2 regions of the Cryobacterium sp. W22_MBD10_FK3 genome follow, and region 2 is predicted to be linked to the other one. Evidence: predicted binding sites of a transcription regulator. Region 2 holds the regulator's gene; the other holds the start of a gene.
What was found. Region 2 encodes LexA, which represses DNA repair genes until DNA is damaged. Its sites were predicted from a motif close to TCGAACANNTGTTCGA; they were not measured.
Positions count from the first base shown of each region.

Region 1: a site for LexA is predicted at 4,146-4,161, ahead of ACEN2M_RS03895 (DUF222 domain-containing protein). Genes of this name have one in related genera too.

Region 1 is NZ_JBGQOH010000002.1:197,054-205,683, reverse strand. It holds gene ACEN2M_RS03910 (sucrase ferredoxin) at 1-549, opposite strand, end outside; gene ACEN2M_RS03905 (cupin domain-containing protein) at 546-1,790, opposite strand; gene ACEN2M_RS03900 (BatC protein) at 1,790-2,053, opposite strand; gene ACEN2M_RS03895 (DUF222 domain-containing protein) at 2,300-4,126, opposite strand; gene ACEN2M_RS03890 (FAD-binding oxidoreductase) at 4,416-5,807, opposite strand; gene ACEN2M_RS03885 (DUF72 domain-containing protein) at 6,014-6,751, opposite strand; gene ACEN2M_RS03880 (hypothetical protein) at 6,994-7,824, shown strand; gene ACEN2M_RS03875 (SDR family NAD(P)-dependent oxidoreductase) at 7,907-8,630, opposite strand, start outside.
Region 2 is NZ_JBGQOH010000012.1:67,337-75,966, reverse strand. It holds gene ACEN2M_RS12465 (Lhr family ATP-dependent helicase) at 1-298, opposite strand, end outside; gene ACEN2M_RS12460 (SseB family protein) at 464-1,333, opposite strand; gene priA (bifunctional 1-(5-phosphoribosyl)-5-((5-phosphoribosylamino)methylideneamino)imidazole-4-carboxamide isomerase/phosphoribosylanthranilate isomerase PriA) at 1,317-2,063, opposite strand; gene hisH (imidazole glycerol phosphate synthase subunit HisH) at 2,126-2,758, opposite strand; gene hisB (imidazoleglycerol-phosphate dehydratase HisB) at 2,755-3,372, opposite strand; gene ACEN2M_RS12440 (histidinol-phosphate transaminase) at 3,382-4,467, opposite strand; gene ACEN2M_RS12435 (LysM peptidoglycan-binding domain-containing protein) at 4,603-5,004, opposite strand; gene lexA (transcriptional repressor LexA) at 5,308-6,009, shown strand; gene metE (5-methyltetrahydropteroyltriglutamate--homocysteine S-methyltransferase) at 6,084-8,405, opposite strand; gene ACEN2M_RS12420 (methylenetetrahydrofolate reductase) at 8,405-8,630, opposite strand, start outside.

The DNA of each region.
Region 1 (8,630 bases), on a different contig from region 2:
CGGGAAGATGATCATGGTGGCCGCGAACCTGTCGCCGCCGAGGTGCGAGCATTCCCAGGTGCCGTCCGGGTGCGCCTGGGCGATGGCCGTGACCACGGGTCTGCCCTTCACGGCGCAGCACTGGTCGTGCCTGGCGTGGGTGCACACGCAGATGAGCGGCTCCGTCGACGCCGCGCCGGTTGACCCGTCCAACGGCACGGTCAGCAGATCGGCGGGATCGGTCACCATGCCCCAGTGCACTCGTTCGTGACCAACGCGCGCATCCACTGCTGCCCACCGCCACTCGGTCTGAGCACGACGTTGCAGCGACGTGCGACCGGTGCGGCGAATGGCGAGCGGGCGGATGCCGGCGGATTCGATGCGCGTGACCAGGGCCCGGGCGAGTCCGGGGTCGAGCGGGGACTGCAGGAAGGCGTGGGCGCCCCAGGCCCCATCGATTTCGACGAGGAACCACCGTTCGCCGAAGCCGGCCGTGCCGGTGAGTGGATCGCCGCGCTCGAGCGAGCGATCGCTGCAGGGCAGCCAGCCGGCCGCAGAGGGCTGGCTCACCGCACCACCAGCACACCCTCGCGAACCAGGCGCCTGGCCACGACCAGCGAGGATGCCGCATCCAGCCCGGTCAGGCCGCCGGCCTGCACGGTGTGCCCGGCCACGATCTGCGCCAGGGCGTCGGCCGCCTCAGCGGGAAGGGTGAGTGTCTTGGCCGGAAGCACGAGCAACACGTCGGCCGGGTTCGAACCCTGCCGGATGCCGGCGTCGAGCCCGCGCCGCAGGCTGACGGTGGTGGCCTCGTGCAGCGCCGCCGCGGCGGCCGTGGTGGCCAGGGGTGCGATCGGTTCGGCCCGGGTGGATGCCTGCACGCGCCCGGCCAGGCGCCCGCTCACGGCCTGGGCGACGCCGGGCTCTTCCCCGGTGAAGCGGGCGAGATCTGCGACGGCGTCGGCCAGCAGGGCGCGCACGGCGGCCGCATCCGTGAGGTCGATGCCCAGGGGCAGGGCTGCCCGCAGGCTGTCGTCGGCGGCCGCGTGCGCGACGGCCTCGCGCAGCACGTCGTGGCGGGTGAGCGCGGCGACGCCGATGGTGAGGTGGATCGAGGTGCCGCCGAGGGCTGTCGCCGAGTGGATCCATCCGCGGGGCAGATAGAGCACGTCGTTGGGCCGGAACACCTCGTCGATGGTGGGCTCGCCCTGGGCCTGGTTTTCGACGGCCTCGCGATAGGCGGTCCACGGCTGCTCCCGCAGCGGGTGCAGGTGCACGGGTGGGTGGATGCGCCAGTGCTTCTCCCCCGCAATCTGGATGACGAACACGTCGTGCACGTCGTAGTGCGGATCGAAGCCGCGTGCAGAAGCCGGGGTGATGTAGGCGTTCACCTGAACTGGATGCCCGATGTCGCTCATCAGTTGCCTGGCGAATTCGGCGACCGGCGGCCAGATGCGGTGCAGTCCCTGGAGCACCAGGGTGGCACCGCCGCTGAACTCGTCGAGCACCTTGTCGGCGCTGACCTGGTCGGCGATCTCGGCTCCCAGCCCTCCTGGCGCCGTGTACCGGGCGGAATCGAGCACCACGCCCTCCCGTGCCATCCGCACGAATGGGGTGCGCAGGCCCCGATGCGTGACGAGTTCGTCAACGGCGCCAGCAGAGAACAGGTCGTCGAACCGGCTGCCCAGCTCTGACGAACGAGTGAAGAGCGGCTGGCTGTCCCAGTAGTCGGTTGCGAAAGCATCCGGCGCGACCGCGAGCAAGCGCGCGAGCGCGGGACGATCCCTCGGCCCGCGCTCCTCGCTCGTCATCAGGCGGTTCCGTCAGCGCCGCCGTCGTGGCCTTCCGGGTTGGCGCCGCCGTCAGCGATGCCTTCGCTGGAGGCGGAGCCGTCTGCGCCGCCGTCGTGGCCGGCCGGGTTGGCGCCGCCGTCCGCGGTGCCTTCGCCGGCATCCGCCGTTCCGTCGGCCCCGCCGTCATGGCCACCCGGGTTGGCGCCGCCGTCGGCAGTTCCCTCGCCTGAACCCGATCCGCCTGATCCGGATGTTGTGATGTCGTCGTCGTTGATGCCCACTGCGTACCTCCGTTGCCGTAACCGAGCGCCGGCTGGCGCCCAAGCCGATAGTACGTCGCGGGCCGCGCTGATGGCAGTACCCCGCCCGAATCGGGCCGCAAAGACCTCCAGCCCGCTCCTCCGCTGGTCCACCGTTGGTGCTCCGCTGGCACTCCGCTGGTGTTCCGCTGGCACGCGTTGGTCACACCTGTCGGCGTCGTGCCGAGCTTGTCGAACTGAACCCTGTGACATGAGTGCACCCCGCTGCTACTCGTCGGTTCTTCGGGTGCGGGGGTCGTGGGCCCGGTGTTGGTTCGGTGGCCGCCAAGCGCCGGTCGGGTCGATCCAGTGTGGTGCTTTCACCTGCGGTATCCCGGCGACCATGCGGATCTTCCAGCCGCCCCCGCTGGTGATGGTGTGGTGGTGATACCAACACAGCAGCACCCCGTTGTTCACATGGGTGTCCCCGCCCAGCTGCCAGGGTGTGACGTGGTGCACTTCGGTCCATTGCGGTGGGCAGTCACAGCCCGGGATGATGCAACCGCCGTCCCGGGCTGTGATCGCTTTGCGTTGCCGCGGGGTGAAACAGCGTTCCTTCGAGCCCAAACCGAGGACGGCGCCGTTGGTGCCGAAGAACAGCGGCTGCATGCCCCCGTTGTCGATCAGCTGGGTGATCGTGGTCATCGAGATCGGTTCGTCGATGCCATCGATCCAGCCCACCCCGGCCTGGTTGAGCAGGTCGGTGGCGTTCACGTGCACCATCACCGTCGGTGGCATGCCGCCCATGGTCGGGGTGCGGGGGTCTTGGGCGACCTGCACGAGGATGCCGCGGAGTATGTCGGCGCGCTTCTCACCGCCGGTGCGCTCGTCGATCAACTCGCCGGGCACCAGCTCGCCGGCTTCGATGCGCCGCTGCTCGTCCGCGGACGGGAACGAGGGCGCGGACCGGGCGGACTGGAACGTGTTGAACAGGTTCTGCATCACCCCTTTGAGCTCCGGGGTCACCCCGCCGCGCAAGGGGTGCAGGCCGTCTTTGTAGGGGCCGAACGAGAACGTGGATTTCGCTTCGACGGTGGGCGTGTTTGGCGCGAGTCCGTCCGGGTTGAGCACGGCCTGCCAACGCACCGCCAGTTTGCGGATCTCATCGGCCGGATAGGTGAACCCGTCCGATTCACCCAGGCGGCCAATCGGCCCGGTGAACCCGCCGGCCGGCCCGCGATCACCATCAGCGTCAGCGTCGGCATCAGTGCCGGTGTCGGCATCGGCGTCCGTGGGGACAGTCTCGCCGGGAGCGGGTGTGCGGCCGTAGACGGATCCGGTGGCCTGTTCCACGAGGTCGCGTTCAGCTTTCTGAACCTGTTCCGCGTCGGCGTCGAGGCGGCCGGTTGCCGTGTAGTCGGTCAGGCCGGCGACGATGGTCTCCGCCGCGTCGATGCCCAGCTCCCCGGAGCGCAACGCGGCCGCGACCACCGGGAACACCGGCTCGAACACGGCGCCGCCCAGCACCCGGGGCGTCACTTTCTCGCCCAACGCCATCCGTCGTTTCATCTCCGGCACCGACGCCAGGGTCAGCCGGGTCAGCAACACGTTCTGGTGCGGGGCGCCCATCCGCCAGGCCATGGACTCCCGGCCCAGCATCCGCCGAGACCGATAGCCGACCACGGTCGCGGTGCTCACCCGGGCCGCGTCCACCGGCCGGCCGGCCCGCTCCACCATCTGCGTCAACGCGACCACCTCGGCGTCGCTGAGCCCGTTCACATCGATCGACGCCATTACCGCCTGCACCGTTGCCGCTGCGTCATCGAGCACCTTCAGCTTCTCGCCGAACGGCCCGGTATGCGCCCGCTGCACGGCCGGCAACTCCGACGGCTCCCGCCACGGCGGCCGCGGCTTACCCAGGGCGGGACCACTGGGCGGCGAGCCCGCGGTGTCGGTGGTGCCGCCGAGACTGGCGGCATCCGACGGGGAAGCGGTCAGCTCATCGAGCACCTCCGCCTCCGGACCGGCGAGGCCGGTGTTCCAGTCATGGAGATTCGCCCCGGCGGGAGGAGTTCCCGTCGGTGCGGTGGAGCCTGGTACCAGCTCGTCGTCCATACCCCCATTCTCTCACGCATCGAACAAAAGTGTGAGAATAGGTCAAGTTTTCCACAGGCTAATTCGTAACTTTTTTCGCCTTGATCAGCGGGGTCAAGTTCGACAGCTCAGCGGGGTCTCGACAAGCTCGACCAACGGAGCGGGTGCGCGACGAGGGTGGGTTGCGGGGTCAACTTCGACAGGACAGCACGGCGTCGACGAGCTCGACCAGCACCACGACCACCGACCACCGATCACCGATCACCGACCAACAACCAACGCCCACCGACCAGTGCCCCGACCGCCGCTCCTAGAGCTTTTTACCGGGGTTCAGGATCGAGTGGGGATCGAAGGCCGACTTCACCCTCAGCTGCAGGTCACGCAGAACGGGGCCGAGCTCGTCGTCCAGGTGCGCTCGCTTGAGCACGCCGATCCCGTGCTCCCCCGAGGCGGAGCCGTCGAGCGAGATGGCCAGGTCGATCACCCTGGCGAAGGCCGCGTGGGCGGCATCGATCTCGGCGGGCACCTCGGGGTTGTAGCCGATCACCGGGTGCAGGTTGCCGTCGCCGATATGCCCACCGGTGCTGATCGGCACGTCAAGCTCCCGGGAGATCTCCGCCAGGCCGCGCAACAGCGCGGGCAGCTGGGAGCGTGGCACGGTGATGTCTTCGTTCAGGCATCCGCCCCGCACGGCCTGCACGGCCGGGTGCAGCAGCCGTCGTGCGCTCATCAGCCGCTCGAGGGACTCGGCGTCGTGCGCCATCGTGACCTCGTCGGCTCCGGCGGCCCGCAGCAGCTCGGCGTACGCCTCGACGTCGTCGTGGGCCTGGCCGATCTGGTCCGACTGCACGAGGAGCAGGGCACCGGCCCCCGCTGGCAGGGTCGAGGCCGGATCGAACGCGTTGATGGCCGCGATGCAGGCACCGTCGAGAAACTCGACGACACTCGGCCGCCGCGCACCGGCGACGATCAGATTGGCGGCGGTCAGGGCATCCTCGACATTGGTGAACGTCGCCGCCACACCGGAGGCGCTGCCGGGTTTGGGCAGCAGGCCAACGGTGATCTCGGTGATGATGCCCAGGGTTCCTTCTGAGCCCACCAGCAGCGCGGTGAGGTTGTAGCCGGCCACGCCCTTGATGGTGCGTTGTCCGGTGTGCACGATCGACCCGTCCGCGAGTACCACCGTGAGCTGGCGCACGAAGTTGCCGGTGACGCCGTACTTCACACAGAGCATTCCGCCGGCGTTGGTGGCAACATTGCCGCCGATGGTGGAGGCGCGCCACGAGCCGGGGTCCGGCGGGTAGAACAGGTCAACGGCCTCGGCAGCCCTGGCCAGCGCGATGGTGCGCACACCGGCCTGCACCGTGGCGGTCTGGTTCGCGGCATCGACCACAAGGATCTTCTTGAGCCGGGTGGTGCTCAGCACGATGGCGCCCTCGATGGCGTTCGCCCCGCCGGCCAACCCGGTCCTGGCCCCCTGCGGCACGATCGGGATGCGGTGGGCAGCGGCGATCGTGACGACGGCGGCTACCTCTTCGGTGCTGGCCGGAAAGACCACGGCCAGCGGCTCGCCGCTCACGGTGCCCTCGGACTGGTCCCGGCGGTTGCCTTCGGTGCGGGGCCCCGTCACGATCTGCGCCGTGGAGAGCACGGCGGAGAGTTCGGTGACAACTGTGGAGAAGGCGACATCGGTCATGGTCATGAATACCTCTGCTGAATACGCACCCACGCGTGGGTGCCTCATCGGCGCGCTCACTTGCCAGACCGCGCCCGGGGCCACAATTCTAAGCTCGTGATTTCACGATGACCTGCCCTTTGGCACCCTCGACTCCGCATTGCTGAGCCCAGGTACCGGTTCACATATCTCACCCCGGGTCCTTTCCGCTAGGGGCCTTGTGCGGGCATTGGTCACACTCCCAGCTCGGCTCGCAGGGCCCAGGCGTTCCGCACGGCATTGCCGCCGCCGTCGTTGTTGAAGTAGGCGAACACCTCACGTCCCCCGGCTCGCCACTCACGGATGCGGCTTGCCCACCACCGCAGGTCGGCGTCGGAATACGACCCTGCGTAGAGGGAGTCCGCGTCCGGACCGTGCAGTCTGAGATAGACGAACGGGGCGGTGGCCCGCAGCACACAGGGCAGACCTGCCCCGCTCATCACGCAGTACGCGGCTCCGTGCCGCTCCAGCAGGGCGAAGACCGCGTCGTCGAGCCAGCTCTCGTGCCGCAGCTCCACCGCCACCCGGATCCACGGCGGGAGCGAGCCGAGAAAATAGTCCAGGCGGGCGTCGTCACGCACCTGACCGGGGCCCAGCTGCACGAGCAACACGCCGCGCTTCTCCCCCAACTCGTGCCAGCCCTCACCGATCCGGTCGGCCCACACCTCCGGCGCGTAGAGCTTCTTGGCATGGGTCAGGCCACGCGGCGCCTTCACCGACATCAGGAAGCCGGCCGGCAGCCGTCGCCGCCAGCCCGCGAAGACGGCCGTGCGAGGCCAGCGATAGAAGCTGGCGTTGAGTTCGACCGAATCGAAGTTGCCGACGTAGTAGGCCAGCCGGTTCGCCGCGGGCAGGCCGGCGGGATAGAGCACGTTCTCCCAATGGTCGTAGCTCCAGCCCGAGGTGCCGATGTGAATCAACGGAGTGCTCATCGACTGCATACTGGCGCGGAAACCGCGCATCCGCTGTACGAAACGCCGTGCGAAAAGCCGTGCCGGTCCCGGCCGTAGCGTGCCGGAAACACCCTGTCGGTAGGATTTCACCCAAGCGTCGGCGGCAGGTCGGCGTTGAACCGAGACCGGGGGGCACGTTCATGTCAGCGGATGCGCGACTCTCGACCCGTCCACGCCGCGCGCCGGCGTGGTGGCCGGCCGGCCGACGCACCAGGATCCTCGTGACCGCAGCCCTGCTCGTGCTGGTGCTGGCCGCCGTTCTCATCGTGCGGGCGGTATCCCTCGCGGCGGCGCAGGCCGAATTCGATGCCGCGGCCGCCCGCTTCCAGACCGATCAGGCCGCGGCCGTGCAGCTCGTGACCGCGGGCGAGACCGCCCTCGACGACGCCGTTTCCACCCTGGCCGCAAGCGAGGGGAAGGTTCTCACCGAGGAGCCGCGCCTGGCGCTGGCCGACGCCATCGAAGCGGCGACCACACGACTGACCCCGGCCGCCCAGGAGCTCACGGCAGCCCAGGTCACCGCCGAATCCTCGACGGCGTCAACCGCTCTCTTCGAGTTGGGAGCCGGCGTGCGCGAGAACGCCCGCACCCTCTCCGCGTTCGATTTCGGTTCCTCCAGCGGCGTCGAGGGCGTCGCCGCGGACCTCGCCGCTCCGGTTGCAGCCGTGACCGCGGCCATGGCCGAGTGGCAGACCGAACAGGACCGGATCCTGCGCGACCGGTACACCAACACGGTGCACGCCACGGGCTGGACCCCCGAGCTCGACCAGTGCATCGGGTCGGTGGATGTGACCGCGCACTACCAGAACGTGCCCACCATCGCCGAGCACTGGTCGTGCGGCGGCAAGGACTTCCCCGACGACGCCGGCACCGTGATCACCCTCACCGGCGTGCACGCAGGCACCTACCGAGTGGACGGCATCGTGGCCATGCTCAACTCCAGTCGGAACAGCACCGCCGACCTTCCTCGCGGCTACGACCTGCTCTACCAGACCTGCCAGAACGGCCAGTCCGCCACCATGTCGTTCACCGCCCTCACCAAGATCGCCTGACGCCGGGCGCAACTGTTACCGCTGCGGACTTGTGCACCCGGTGCGCCGGGTGCAGTTGTCCGCACGGGGAACAGTTGGTGGGTTAGGCGAGGCCGCCCTGCGGGAGCAGATCGGTGGCGACCATGTCGATGCTGCGTTCCCAGAGCGCTGTCGCGAGGCCGGCATCCGCAGCCTGGCGGTTCGTGGCGTGCACCCGCCGCTTCTCGTAGTACTCGCCGGACTGCCAGTCGACCCCCGCGGCCGTGCTGGCCAGCCAGACCAGGGTGTCTGCGCCCTTCTCGGGCGTGATGAGCATGCGCTTGAGCGCGGTGTGGTAGACCAGCCGCATGATGCTGGTGGAGTCGGCGGAAAAACCCGTGGCGACGACACCAGGGTGGAAAGCCGCGGTGACGATTCCGCGCGCGCCGTACCTCCGGTGCAGTTCGCGGGTGAAGAGGATGTTCGCCAGCTTGGCGTCTCCGTAGGCGTTGTTGGGCGAGTACTTCTTGTCGTTCTCAAGGTCGTCCAGGTCGATGCGGCCGAACCGGTTGGCCGTGCTCGAGGTGTTGATCACCGCTGCCCGGCTCGAGATGAGGCGGTCCATCAGCAGGGTGGTCAACAGGAACGGTGCCAGGTGGTTCACCTGGAACGTCAGTTCGTGACCGTCCTCGGTGACCACCCGATTGCCCATGATGCCGCCGGCATTGTTGGCCAGCACATCGATCCGCGGGTAGCGCTGCAGCAGTGCGGCCGCCAGGGTGCGCACCTCGGCGAGCCGGCTGAAATCGGCAACGAAATGATCGGCCTTCAGCTCGGCGGCAATGCTC
Region 2 (8,630 bases):
AGATGTAGAGCACCCGGGTTCCGGTGGGCCCGGCGGCCGGCGCGGTCGCGGGCACAGCGGCATCCTGGCCCTCGTCGCCGGCGGCAACCACGTCGTGGGTCGACGCGGAGTACAGCTTGTCGAGCGCCCAGAGGAACGCGGCCAGGGTCTTGCCCGACCCGGTGGGGGCGATCACCAGGGTGTGCGAGCCGCGGGATATGGCGTCCCAGGCGCCCAGCTGCGCCTCGGTGGGAGCGGCGAACGCGCCGGAGAACCACGTGCGGGTGGCCGGCGAGAGGCGCTGGAGGATCTCCGTCATCTCCCCATCCTTGCCGATACCACCGACATCGGCTCGGATGCCGCCCTCAGCTGTTGCCCGTGCGGACAATTGCACCCGACACACCGGGTGCAATTGTCCGTTGCGGCAACAGTTGGCCCAGCCGATGGCGGATGCTGCGGGCGAATGAGCGCGGGCGGGCCGGGCCTAGGCGGAGGCGACGAGTTGCACCCGCAGGGAGTCCACCCCGGTGGCGATCACGTCGTTGGCAGCCCAACGTGCCGCGAGGCGGGCCAGGGTGGCGTCGAGCACAGCCCGGCTGAGCCCGTCGACGAGTTCGAGGCGCACGACCAGCTCGGGACCGGCGAGCGTGGATTGCGGGTCGCCGGCGGTGAGGCTGACCGAGAGCACCGAGAGTTCACTCGCGATGGACTCGTCGAACGCCGAAGCGACCACCCGGCTGGCGTAGCTGGGGGTGTACGGCGAGTCTTGGGCGATCGCCCACAGCGCCGGCCGGCGCACCACGAACTCGGTGTCGGCGGTGGGGTCGATGACCACCAGGTCGGTGTTCTCCTGGGCCGCTGCCAACGCCACCCGCACGGCATCCGCCGGTACCGGGCGAGCCAGCGCGTTCCAGGCCCGCATGGCCGCGGCCGACGAGAACACCGGGAGCACGGCCCGGCCGTCGGGGCCGGCCACGGTGATGATCGACAGCTCCTGGGTCTTGTCCACCCGCAGCCCGTGCGGGCCCCGGTCCCCGGCCGCGGCGGCACCCTCGGTGTGCGGGGCATCCGCATCCGCGCCGAGGGCGGTGACGAGCGGGATCAGCAGGCGGGCAGCCCGCACGGCGTCGATGACGCTTTCCTCGCCGGTTTCACGCGCCCGGAATCTGGCGAGGGCCTGCATCAGCGCGGCGGGCGCCAGGCCGTCGTCGTCGGCGTACTCGGTGTCGTCCAGCGCGCGGCCGGCCCAGGGCTGGCCGGCGGAATCAGCGGCCGGGTCGTCGGCAGCGCCGGCGGCGGAGTCTCGGGACTCCTCCGGCAGGCCTGTCGAGCCGAGGTTACGCGCCGGAGACATCCAGCGCCTCGGCGAGGGTGAAGGCGCCGGCGTAGAGGGCCTTGCCCACAATCGCACCTTCCAGGCCGAGGGGCACCAGTTCGCGGAGCGCCACGATATCGTCGAGGCTGGCGATGCCGCCCGACGCGATGACGGGGCGGTGGGTGCGCTCCATGACCTCGCGCAGCAGTTCGATGTTCGGTCCCTTGAGGGTGCCGTCCTTGGTGACGTCGGTCACGACGTAGCGCGTGCAGCCGGCTTCCTCCAGGCGTTCGAGCACCTGCCACAGGTCGCCGCCGTCCTTGGTCCAGCCACGGGCGGCCAGCGTGGTACCGCGCACATCCAGCCCCACGGCGATGGCGTCGCCGTACTGCGCGATCACACTGGCGGCCCATTCGGGGTTTTCCAGGGCCGCAGTGCCCAGGTTGATGCGCTTGACCCCGGTGTTCAGCGCGGCTTCGAGCGACTTGTCGTCGCGGATGCCTCCGGAGAGTTCGACGTTCACGCCGCGGAGCTGCTTGATGACCTTCTTGAGCACGCCGGTGTTGTTGCCGCGGCCGAAGGCGGCGTCGAGGTCGACGAGGTGGATCCACTCCGCGCCCTGGTTGGCCCAGTCGAGGGCGGCATCCATCGGGTCGCCGTAGTTGGTCTCGGTGCCGGCCTCACCCTGGGTGAGGCGCACGGCCTTGCCGTCGGCGACGTCGACGGCCGGCAGGAGGACCAGCTTCGGGGTCTTGTTGAACTCGCTCATGATGTGCTGATGACCTTTTTCGTGTTCGTGCGACCGCGAAGGGAGCGGTCGGCTGGGGATGTCTAGTCGCGGAGCGTGCCGAGCCAGTTCTTCAACAGGCGGATGCCCGCGTCGCCGCTCTTCTCCGGGTGGAACTGGGTGGCCGTCAGCGGGCCGTTCTCGACCGCGGCCAGGAACCGGCTGCCGTGTTCGGCCCAGGTGAGCCGTGGAACCGGGAATGGCGGCATGACATCGAGCGACCAGTCCTGGGCGGCGTAGGAGTGCACGAAGTAGAACCGTTCCTCCTCCAGCCCACGGAACAATACCGACTCGGCATCGGGAGTGACGGTGTTCCAGCCCATGTGCGGCAGCACTGGGGCCGGCAGGGCGGTGACGGTGCCCGGCCATTCGCCGAGGCCCTCGGTGTTGATGCCGCGCTCGACGCCGTGTTCGAACATGACCTGCATGCCCACGCAGATGCCCATCACCGCCCGCCCGCCGGAGAGGCGTTTGTCGATGATGTCGCCGCCGTGCGCGTCGCTCAACGCGGCCATGACGGCGCTGAACGATCCGACGCCGGGCACGAGGAGTCCGTCGGCTTCGAGCGCGAGCTTGCGGTCACCGGTGAGCGTGACGTCGGCCCCGGCCAGCTCGAGCGCCTTGACGGCCGAGTGCACATTGCCGGTGCCGTAGTCCAGAACGACAACCGAGGTCATAGGGCGCCCTTGGTGGAGGGGATGCCGGAAACCAGCGGGTCGTAGGCCTTGGCTTGGCGGAAGGCACGGGCGAAGGCCTTGAACTCGGCTTCCGCGATGTGGTGCGGGTCGCGGCCGCCCACGACGGTGACGTGCACGGTCAGTGCGGCATTGAAGGCGATGGCTTCGAAGACGTGCCGCACCATGGAACCGGTGAAGTGGCCGCCGATGAGGTGGAACTCGAATCCGGCGGGCTCGCCGGTGTGCACGAGGTAGGGCCGGCCGGAGATGTCCACGACGGCCTGCACGAGTGCCTCGTCCAGCGGCACCAGGGCGTCGCCGTAGCGGGAGATGCCGGACTTGTCACCCAGCGCCTGCTTGATGGCCAGGCCCAGCACGATGCCGATGTCTTCAACGGTGTGGTGCACGTCGATCTCGGTGTCGCCCTTGGCGTGCACGGTGAGGTCGGTCAGCGAGTGCTTCGCGAACGCCGTGAGCAGGTGGTCGTAGAACGGCACGCTGGTGTGGATGTCGCTCACCCCGGTGCCATCGAGGTCGATCGACAGGTCGATGCTCGATTCGCTTGTTTCGCGCTGCAGGTGGGCACGGCGAGGCGAGGGCGTGACGTTGCTCATGGCGTTAGTTTATTCGGCTATCGGAGCGAGCCGTGCGATGGCGGTCAGGAACGCGCTCGTCTCGGCCTCGGTGCCGGCCGAGACGCGCAGGTGGCCGGGGATTCCGACGTCGCGGATCAGGATGCCGTCGGCCAGGAGGGCCTCGAAGGTGGCGTGCGGGTCGGCGACCCCGCCGAAGAGCACGAAGTTGCTGCCGCTCCGCAGCGGCCGGTAGCCCAGCCCGGTGAGCTCACGCACCAGACGGTCACGTTGCACCCGGATGTCGTCGACCATGGCGAGCATCTCCCCGGTGTGGGCGAGCGCAGCGACGGCGGCGGCCTGGGTGAGCGCGGACAGGTGGTACGGCAGACGCACCAGGCGCAGGGCATCAGTCACCGCCGGGTCGGCGGCCAGGTAGCCGAGCCGCACACCGGCGAACGCGAAGGCCTTGCTCATGGTGCGCGACACCAGCAGCCGCTCCCGGCCGGGCAGCAGAGTGAGGGCGCTCTCGGTGCCGTCGGGGGCGAACTCGGCGTAGGCCTCGTCGACGACGACGATGCCCGGGGTGGCGTCGTAGACGGCGGCGATGGTTTCCAGCGACAACGGCGTGCCGGTGGGGTTGTTCGGCGAGCAGAGGAAGACGATGTCTGGCGAGGTCTCCCGCACCCAGCGGGCGGCGGTCGCCGGGGTGAGTTCGTAGGCGGCGTCCCGGCCGCCCGGGATCCACCGGGTATCGGTGCCGGAGGCGAGGATCGAGTACATCGAGTAGGTTGGCGCGAAGCCGAGCAGGGAACGCCCCGGCCCGCCGAAGGCCTGCAGCACCTGCTGCAGCACCTCGTTGGAACCGTTGGCCGCCCAGATGTTGTCGCGGGTGAGGCCGTGACCGAGGTAGCCGGCGAGGTCGTCACGCAGTTGGGTGAACTCGCGGTCCGGGTACCGGTTGACGGTGAGGATGGCCGTGGCCAGCGCCGCCGCGATGTCGGCAGCGACAGCGGGCGGAATCGGGTGGGTGTTCTCGTTGACGTTCAGCGCCACCGGCACGTGCAACTGGGGGGCGCCGTAGGGGATGTGTCCGCGGAGGTTGTCACGCAGGGGCAGGTCGTCGAGGCTGGTCACCCGAACAAGCTTAGTTGCGCCGCGAGCCGCCCCGATCTGGGCCGAATCCCGGCTGCCGGCTCAGTAGCCGGCAGATCAGCAGTCGGCAGGTCAGTAGTCGGCAGGTCAGTAGTCGGCAGGTCAGTAGTCGGCAGGTCAGTAGTTGGCAGGGAGGGCGAGGCGCTGGCCGGGCTGCACTGCCTCGGACGGCAGCTGGTTGAGGTTGACGATGTCGGCGATCACGTCGCGCGGGTCCTGCGCGGGGGCGATCGACTCGGCCAGCTGCCACAGCGACTGGCCCGCCTCGATGGTGACGTATTCGAACGCGACGGCGCCGACACCGGCGGTGCCCTCCGCGGCGGCCATGCCGCCGTTGATGGCGATGCCGATGGCGCCAAGCACCAGGGGCACCGCGGCGAGGGTCGTGAACACGGCGCGCCCGCGGCGGGTCAGGCGCAGGTGCGTGGTCGGTGGGATGCCGGCGGTACCGGTGGAAGGGGTGCGGGTGGCCGTGGCGCGGGTGATCGAGCCGGGCTGCACTGCGTATGCTGCGCTCATGTCAAACCTCCTGGTAACGCATCTGGCCCTCGGCCGGGAGGGCCAGATGCGAATCTATGTTCCGAATATATCTTCGAGTGTTCGAACAATCAACCCTGTTTCCGGATATTATGGAGAGATATTCCGCAACACACTCGAATGCGTGTCTACGAATCGCTGCTCAGTGGCTACAGTTTCGATCGGGTAGCTGTACTCAAACAGACACCTCCGACATTGCCGCCGGCGGGCTTCCCGCAGCCGGCCAGTGACACCTTCAACCAGCACCAGCACCAGCCCCGACCGACTAACCAGAGGAGCGACAACGTGGCACAACAGAGCACACCTCGGGACAAGGGCGGCACGCGACGCCGCAAGAGCCTGAGCGACAAACAGCGCGCGGTGATGGACGTCATCCAGCGTTCGGTCCGCGACCGCGGCTACCCGCCGAGCATGCGCGAGATCGGTGATGCCGTCGGCCTGTCCTCACTGTCGAGCGTGACCCACCAGCTGCACCAGCTCGAGCTGAGCGGTTACCTGCGTCGTGACCCGCACCGCCCCCGCGCGCTCGAGGTGCTCATCGAGCTGCCCCAGTCCGGTGACGACGTCACCCCCGGCGCCGCAGACGACTACCAGTCCGGCATTCAGGTGGGTGACGCGGCGATGGTGCCGCTCGTCGGCCGTATCGCCGCCGGTATCCCGATCATGGCCGACCAGCAGATCGATGAGATCTTCCCGCTCCCCCGCCAGCTGGTGGGCAAGGGCGAGCTGTTCATGCTCAAGGTGGTCGGTGAGTCGATGATCGACGCCGCCATCTGCGACGGCGACTGGGTGGTCATCCGTCAGCAGAAGACAGCTGAAAACGGCGAGATCGTGGCAGCGATGCTCGACGGTGAAGCCACGGTCAAGGTGCTGCGGCAGCGCGACGGCCACACCTGGCTGCTCCCCCGCAACACCAACTTCGAGCCGATTCTGGGCGACTACGCCGAGGTCCTCGGCAAGGTCGTCGCGGTGCTGCGCTCGGTCTGATCCCCGCCCGGTTCCACACACGGAACAGGCCCGGTCCCCCAAGGGACCGGGCCTGTTCTGCGTCAGCTGTCGGTTCAGACCAGTGCGGCCCGAACGGCGCGGGTGGCGTCTACGATGTTGCGCAGCGAGTCGACGGTCTCGGCATAACCACGGGTTTTGAGGCCGCAGTCCGGGTTCACCCAGATCTGGCGGGCCGGGATGGATTCGAGTGCCCGCTCGAGCAGCTCGGTGACCTCGGCGACACCGGGCACGCGCGGTGAGTGGATGTCGTAGACGCCCGGCCCGATGCCGTGGTCGAACCCGCTGGTCTGCAGGTCGGCGACGACCTCCATCTTCGACCTGGCGGCCTCGATGCTGGTCACGTCGGCGTCGAGGTTGCGGATGGCGTCGATCACCACCCCGAATTCGGAGTAGCAGAGGTGGGTGTGGATCTGCGTCTGGTCCGCGACGCCCGCCGTGGCGAGCCTGAACGAGCCGACCGACCAGTCGAGGTAGTCGGCGTGGTCCTTCTTCTTCAGCGGCAGCAGTTCCCGCAGCGCGGGCTCGTCGACCTGCACGACCTGGATGCCTGCGGCTTCCAGGTCGCCGATCTCATCGCGGAGGGCGAGCGCCACCTGGCGGGCGGTCTCCCCCAGCGGCTGGTCGTCACGCACGAACGACCAGGCCAGGATGGTGACCGGCCCGGTGAGCATGCCCTTGACCGGCTTCTCGGTCAGGCTCTGGGTGTAGCTGGACCATTCCACGGTGATGGGCGCCGGCCTGGACACGTCGCCCCAGAGGATGGACGGTCGGGTACACCGGCTGCCGTAGGACTGCACCCAACCGTTTTCGGTCACCGTGAAGCCGTCGAGGTTCTCGGCGAAATACTGCACCATGTCGTTGCGCTCGGGTTCGCCATGCACGAGCACGTCGAGGCCGAGGTCTTCCTGCAGTTGCACGACCCGGCCGATCTCGGCGCGCATCAGCTCCCGATAGTCGGCCGGCGCGAGGTCACCGGAGACCAGGCGGGCTCGGGCGCGGCGGATCTCAGTGGTCTGCGGGAACGAACCGATGGTCGTGGTCGGCAGCGGCGGCAGGTCGAGCACGGCTTCCTGGGCGGCGACCCGGCTCTCGTAGTCCCCCCGGCTGAAGTCGGCCGGGGTGAGCGTGTTGAGCCGGGCGCGCACGGCGCCATCACGCACGCCGGGCGACACGCGACGTTGGGCCAGTGCCGCGGTGGCCGCGTCAAGGTCGGCCTGGATGGCTGCCTGACCGTGGGAGAGGCCGCGGGCGAGGGTGGCGACCTGGCCGATCTTCTGGTCGGCGAAGGCCAGCCAGCTGGTGAGGTCGGCTCCCAGCTTGGTCTCGTCGGTGACGTCGTGCGGCAGGTGCAGCAGCGAGGTGGAGGTGGAAACCGCGACGTTCTCGCTCAGCCTGCTCAGCTGGCCGACCGTGTCGAATGCCGCCGCGAGGTCGCCGCGCCAGATGTTGTGGCCGTCGATGACGCCGGCCACCAGAGTCGTGTCCTCCAGCCCGGGGATGCCGGCCGGCACCGTGCCGCGCACCAGGTCCAGGCCGATCGCCTCGACCGGGGTGTTGGCCAGCACCGGGAGGGCGTCGTCGAGGCTGCCGTAGGGGGCCGCAACGAACAGTCCCGGTCGGGTGTCGAGCCCGCCGAGGGTGTCGTAGGCCTGGGCCAGGGCGGCCAGGGCGCGGTCCCGCGGGATGTCGATGCTCTCGCTCACGAGACCCGGTTCGTCCAGCTGCACCCACTCCGCGCCGGCCGCGGCGAGGCGTTCGATCAGGGCCGCGTAGACCGGCAGCAGGTCGTCGAGGCGGTCCAGGGGGTGGAAGCCGGCCGGGGCCGCTTCGCTCGGCTTGGCCAGCAGCAGGAAGGTGACCGGGCCGACAATGACCGGCCGGGTGAGGAAGCCGGCGGCGACGGCTTCCTCGAACTCCCGCACGATGCGGTCGCTGGCCAGGTGGAACCTGGTCTCCGGGCCGATTTCGGGCACCAGGTAGTGGTAGTTGGAGTCGAACCACTTGGTCATCTCGAGGGGCAGGTTCTCGCCGGCGCCGCGCGCCAGGGTGAAGTAGCCGGCGAGGTCGAGGTGGCCGTCGGCGTCGACGAGGCCGGCGAAGCGGGCCGGGATGGCGCCCACGGTCACCGCGGCATCCAGCACCTGGTCGTAGAACGAGAAGCTTTCGGGGATTGACGAGTCGGAGCGGCCGAGGCCCAGGCCCACGAGGCGCTCCCGGGTGGTGCTGCGCAGGGCGGCAGCGATGGTCTCGAGCTCGGCGGCGTCGATGCGGCCGGCCCAGAAGGCTTCGACGGCCTTCTTCAGCTCGCGGCGCCGGCCGATCCGGGGGTAGCCGAGGATCGTTCCGGTGGGGAAGGCGGGGACGGTGGTGGTCATCAGTTGTAGTCCTTCGTGGAGTAGATACCGGCAGGGGTGCTGGTGGGGCTGGTCGAGGGAGGGGTCGCGGAGCGGGTAGACGGCGGGATGCGGGCGGAGACGACGGGTTGTGCCGGTGCGAGCGCGCCGGCCCGGTCGAGCACCGCGAGCACGGTTTCGTGCTGGTTGAAGGCGTAGAGGTGCAGGCCGGGAGCCCCGCCGGCGATGAGTTTCTTGGCCAGGGTG